2 regions of the Clostridium sp. Marseille-Q7071 genome follow, and region 1 is predicted to be linked to the other one. Evidence: riboswitches for the same ligand, from Rfam matches in the RefSeq annotation. Region 1 holds a riboswitch; the other holds the start of a gene.

Region 1 (3,222 bases):
CTCATCTCTTCATCAGTAATGATATCTCCTCTATCATTCATAGTTATCTTTCCTTTAAATAGCTCAGATATTGGTAAGTATCCTACAAAGACAAAACAACCATTTACTGCTAATTCGCTAAGTTCTCCAGTTTTTACATTTTTTATCACTAAACTTTCAAGGATCTCTTCACCTTTAGCTTCTTCAACAACACTATCCCAAATAAATTTAATTTTTGGATTTTTGAAAGCTTTTTCTTGTAATGACTTAGCAGCTCTTAATTGATCTCTTCTATGAATTATTGTTACCGTTTCTCCGAATTTAGCTAAGTATATTGCTTCTGTTATAGCTGAATCTCCTCCGCCTATAACTGCGATATCTAAATCTGTAAAGAAGTCAGCATCACAAGTTGCACAATAAGAAACTCCTCTTCCTCTTAATTCAATTTCATTTTTAAATCCACCTAATCTTGGATATGCACCAGTAGCTATTATTATTGTTTTACCTTCATAGGTAGCTTTTCTTGTTTTAACTACTTTAATATCTCCTTCAAGCTGAACTTCTATAACTTCATCTTTAGCAAATTCAGTTCCAAATTCTTCTGCTTGTTTTCTCATTCTTTGGCTAAGGCTTGTTCCTGTACAATCTTCAATAGATCCTGGATAGTTCTCTAATTCATCAGTAGTGGCTGTCTGTCCACCAAACTTTGCTCTTTCTATTAATAATGTTTTCATTCTTGATCTCGCAGCATACAATCCAGCTGATAATCCTGCAGGACCTCCACCTAAAATGATAGTATCATAAATAATATGTTCCATGGGTAACCCTCCTTAATTGATTGCATGATTTATTAAATCGCAATCTATCAATTGAAAATCTTGTAATATTTTATCACTCCAATTTGGAGTATTGAAATCTCTTAAAAATTTTTCTGTAGTCATTATGGTACTTTCAATTATTTCTAATGACTGAATATCTAAGGACTCCCTATCTAATGATAAACATACGGTTCTATATGGCGTTTCGTTAGGTTTAACACTACTCATTAATGGATGAGTTAGAAGCTTATGGCCTAAATGTATGCTATCTCTAACATTTTTTAGCACTTCCATTGCCGAACCATCTATATAGACTATTTTATACTTTGCTTCAAAGGTTCTCTTTGACAATGGATTATTGGTTATTATAAATAACGGTTCAATCACCTAGCTTCCCTCCTTTTTCACATATAAAAAAGGCATATGCAAAAGTAATAATTAACTTTGCCTATGCCTCTGTCCTTTAAACCTGAGAGTTTTACTCCTTCGGTGCTTACCGCTTTCCAGAGTTATGTCCATTTTCGGTCCTTTTGCCTGAGAGTTTCAAATTTATTGGCAAAATAAATTTTTGCTTCTTCGGCTACCCATTGTTATAAAAATAATTATTAATAATTATTTTTAATAGATCATCTCCCGAAAATTTCATCCATACTTTTATTAAATTGTTTTAACTTACAACCCAAGTATACAACATTCGTCAATAAATTTCTATATTTTTTAGCATTTTTCCTTATTTAAATTCTCTATAACCAATTTTAAAAGTTCAAATGATTCATATTTTTTAGAAACTCTGTTAATTGTTTATCAATTATTAATATTATATTTTAAAATACTAGTTTTTTTAATTTTAATTAAATGTATTATATAAATCAAATATAAGGATTAATTTCATTAAAAATTCTATTATTTATAAATTCTAGTTCTATAAATTATTTATATCTTTATTCAAAATTTTAATTATTAAAATATTAAACTATAATAGCTAATCTTTATTCTTCTATAAAAAACGCTGCACAAGCATCTCTTCCTGAGTGAGTACCAACTACACATCCCACTTCGCATTCAATATAATCTATGTGTTTATTTTCCATATGTGACTTTAGGCTATTGTATATACCCATATTCTCTTCTTCTGGTGCTGCTTGCATCAATATCACAGGAGTCGTCTTTTCAACTCCATAGGATTCTATATACTCCAACATATTTCTTAAGGCTTTTTTACTTCCTCTTACCTTATCTTTAACTGTCATTTCTCCATCTTCAATAGATAGTAAAAGTTTAATTCCTAAAAAACTTCCAATAATACCAGCTGTTTTAGATAGCCTTCCACCTTTAACCAAATTATCTAAGGATTCAAAACAGGTTATACTTCTTATCTTTGGTATTGATTTTAATACTTCTTCATTAATTGATGTAAAATTTAACCCCTGTTCTTTTAACAAGCATGCCTTTACCACTAAAGCTCCAAGAGCACCACATACGCATTGAGAATCAATTACCATTATATCTTCACTATTTAACATCTCTTTTGCCACTAGAGCTGACTGGTAAGTCCCACTCATTTTAGATGATATATGTATTGATATTATTTTATATCCTTCCTTTAAATATTTATCATATATATCATAAAATCTATGAGGATTTATCTGTCCAGTCTTAGGTAGTTCACTAGAATTATTCATTTTCTCTAGAAATTCTGGTAGTTTAATATCCACTCTATCAAGATAAGTTTCACCATCTATTGTGAATACTAAGGGTATCATCTCTATATTATATTTATTAATTATATGATCTGGTAAGTCACAGGTACTATCCGTTATGATTTTAATTTTCTTATCTTCCATAAATTAACTCCTCCTATTTCATTTCAGGGAATCCAAGTTGTCTTAAACCCTCATAAGCTATAATTGCTACAGTATTAGATAAATTTAATGACCTAGTAGTAGTGTTTATCATAGGAACTCTTATTAAAGTATCTATATTATCATTTCTTATATAATCTGGTAACCCCTTAGATTCGCGACCAAATACTAAAAAGTCACCCTCTTTAAAACTTACATCGCTATAGAACTTTTCTCCTTTTGTGGTGCAAAAATAAAAAGTCCCTTCTTTATATTTTTCTCTTAAAGCTTCATAGGATTCGTGAATTTCTATATCTAATAAAGGCCAATAATCTAGTCCAGCTCTTTTAATTTCCTTTTCTTCAAGACTAAATCCTAAGGGCTTTATAAGATGAAGCTTACAGTTTGTAAGCACACAAGTTCTTCCTATATTTCCTGTATTCTGAGGAATTTCTGGTTGAAATAATACTATATTTAAATTCATAGCTATACCTCCATATTATGTCATTAATCACTATCATACTCTAATTAACTAAATTCGTAAAGTTAACATACTTTAATATAATCACTTGAAACTATAGGTT
Region 2 (3,222 bases), on a different contig from region 1:
TTAGTTAAATCTACATTATGTTCTCTTGACCAGTCAGCCACAAATCTTTCAAGTTTACCAATTGCCACAGGCTCTCCTTTTATTCCAAGAACGCATTTACTTTCACATTGCAATTCTTGAGGACAAACTCTTCCACAAACTGCTGGAAGTGCTGTATACTTATCTAAAGCTTTAGCAGCTTCTTCAAATTCTCTATTTTTAACATGTGCTATAAATTCTGGTATATCTATAGCAACTGGACATTTACCAACACATGGTTTGTTTTTACAGTTTAAACATCTTGAAGCTTCTTGTACAGCTTCTTCTTCATTATATCCTAAACATACTTCTTCAAAGTTTTTAGCCCTTACTTTAGCATCTTGTTCTGCTATTGGAGTTCTCTTCATTCTATCTATAGCCATTATTTATTACCTCCTAAACCACAGCCTTCTTTTATGCTATCTTTTTTACACTCTTCAGTTTTATACATTGATATTCTTTTTAATGCCTCATCAAAGTTAACTTTGTGTCCATCAAATTCTGGGCCATCAACACAAGCAAATTTAGTTTCATTTCCAACTGTAACTCTACATGCTCCACACATTCCAGTTCCATCAACCATTATTGGATTTAAACTTACAACTGTTCTTATTCCTAGCTCTTCTGTTAACTTACAAACGAATTTCATCATTATCATAGGTCCTATTGATACAACTAAATCATATTTTTTACCTTCGTTTTGTACTAGATCTTGTAATTTATTAGTTACCATTCCTTTGAAACCATGAGTACCATCATCTGTACATACAAAAACATCTCCAGCAACAGTTTTCATTTCTTCTTCTAAAATTACCATTTCCTTAGTTTTATATCCCATTATAACATCAGCTTTTATGCCTTGTTCATTTAACCATTTAACTTGTGGATAAACTGGAGCAGCTCCAACACCACCAGATATAAATAATATCTTCTTATTTTTAAGTTCTTCTAAGTCTTCATGTAATAGTTCAGATTCCATCCCCAATGGTCCAACAAAATCAGCTACCATATCTCCAGCTTCTAATTTTGCCATTTCTTTAGTTGAACATCCAATAGTTTGAACAACTATTGTAACTGTTCCTTTTTCTGCGTCTGTGTCGCAAATAGTTAAAGGAACTCTTTCTCCTTTTTCATCCATTCTAACGATTATAAATTGACCTGGTTTAGCTGATCTAGCTACCCTAGGTGCTTCAATATTCATTAAGAAAATTTGAGGTGCTAAATCCCTTTTTTCAGCTATTTTATACATATTCATGTTCCTCCAAATCTAATCATTTTAATAAGGCATCTTCAAAAATAACTAATCAGTATGCTAGTCTATTTTATTTTAGACACCTAAAGATAACTTGTCCATACTAAATATACACTAACCTAATTATACTATACATTCCTTATGTTTTTGCAACAAAAAAGGGACAATAAGTAAATATGCACACAAATAAATGCTATTTACACCTGTCCTTTTATCTGAAAGTTTCCCCAAAACCACAAATTAAAATAATTTTGAGTTTCTTCTTCGATGCTCATAAAATGAGTCTCTCCAGGGTGGTATCCGATTATTGTACTTCACCTGAAAGCTTCTGAATAGCCCATAGCTATACTATTCATTTCTTCTACGGTTATCCCTATATAAAACGGAATATCTCCAACAATCCTCATTCACCAAAATATTAACTTTACATATATATTCTATATTCTATATTCTATATAGTCAATATTAATTGTACATATTATTAGAATTTTTTCACTATTCGCATTTTTTCTAACAAACGTTTACATTATATACAATATAATACTATTTGTGTGTTTTCTTTTTATTACATTTTAAAAACTATTTATTTCACAAGCAAAGATATAACAATAACTTTGTATCTTTGAACTTAGAAGTTAAGGTATCAATAAATAACTAGTCATCACGCTATCTTATCTTATATCATGTTTTGCTGACAAAACTATCAATCTATCTGATATAAAATAGGTTCCACCTTTGACTAGTTATTTTATTTCAGACACCTTAATACATTTCTATAAACTTATAAATCTATAATTTCATATATTTAAATTAAAAATCTACTTTTTCTCCATTAAATGTGCAAGTAAATATTTTTTTCATTTCTTCAACAGAAACAGTTCTTGGGTTAGAGCCAGTGCAAGCATCTTGTATTGCATTTTCTGAAATATAATCTACCCATTTATTAAAATCTTCTTCTTTTACACCATATTCTTTTAATGAAGAAGGTATGTCCATAACATCATTTAATTCTCTTATACAGTCTGTTAATGCATTTATTAATTCTTCATCGCTTTCGCCAGTTAAACCTAAATTTCTAGCAACATTAGCATATCTTTCACTACAAGCAGTTTTATTAAAATCTATAACATATGGTAAAAATATTGCATTAGCACATCCATGTGGAATATTAAATACTGCACCGGTTTTATGAGCCATTGAATGAGTTATACCTAATAGTGCATTTGTAAACGCCATTCCTGCTAAACATTGTGCTATATGCATTTGTTCTCTAGCTTTTTTACAGCCATCATAAGATTGTAATATATTTTTCTTTATCATTGTTATTGCTTCCATAGCTAATGGATCAGAAAAATGTGATTTATTAGATGCTACATAAGCCTCTATAGCATGAGTCAATGCATCCATTCCAGTATGAGCTACTAAGCTCTTAGGCATAGTCATAGTAAGTTCAGTGTCTAGTATAGCTATATCTGGAGTTATATTATAATCCGCTAATGGATATTTTATTTTCTTTTCATAGTCAGTGATAACGGAAAATGCTGTTACTTCTGTTGCCGTACCACTGGTTGAAGGTATTGCTACAAATCTAGCTTTATTTCTTAATGTAGGAATAGAAAATGGATCCTTAATATCCTCAAAAGTTAATTCAGGATGCTCATAAAATACCCACATAGCCTTTGCAGCATCTATTGGTGATCCTCCTCCTATAGAAACAATCCACTCTGGTTCAAAGTTTCTCATTTCCTCTGCACCTTTCATAACTGTTTCAATAGATGGATCTGGTTCTACTCCTTCTAATATTTTGACTTCTATATTAGCTTCTTCTAATAGATTTTTAACTTTATCCAAGAAACCAAACTTTTGCATTGAGCTACCACCTGTAACTATTATAGCTCTTTTACCTTTTAAAGATTTTAAAACTTCTAATGAGTTTTCACCATAATAGATGT

The links. A riboswitch is a leader RNA that binds a small molecule or an ion and turns the genes downstream of it on or off. The one in region 1 is predicted to bind glycine.
Region 2: linked by a shared signal. The riboswitch ahead of ACWPW7_RS23045 (sulfide/dihydroorotate dehydrogenase-like FAD/NAD-binding protein) and the one ahead of ACWPW7_RS09160 (GrdX family protein) in region 1 are both predicted to bind glycine.

What each region holds. Positions count from the first base shown of each region.
Region 1 is NZ_CBCOPR010000001.1:1,977,564-1,980,785, reverse strand. Features, by position in the region: gene trxB (thioredoxin-disulfide reductase) at 1-797, opposite strand, end outside; gene ACWPW7_RS09160 (GrdX family protein) at 810-1,184, opposite strand; glycine riboswitch at 1,252-1,306, opposite strand; glycine riboswitch at 1,310-1,443, opposite strand; gene ACWPW7_RS09155 (DegV family protein) at 1,787-2,641, opposite strand; gene ACWPW7_RS09150 (tRNA (cytidine(34)-2'-O)-methyltransferase) at 2,655-3,122, opposite strand.
Region 2 is NZ_CBCOPR010000002.1:61,795-65,016, forward strand. Features, by position in the region: gene gltA (NADPH-dependent glutamate synthase) at 1-395, opposite strand, end outside; gene ACWPW7_RS23045 (sulfide/dihydroorotate dehydrogenase-like FAD/NAD-binding protein) at 401-1,267, opposite strand; glycine riboswitch at 1,464-1,572, opposite strand; gene ACWPW7_RS23050 (iron-containing alcohol dehydrogenase) at 2,081-3,222, opposite strand, start outside.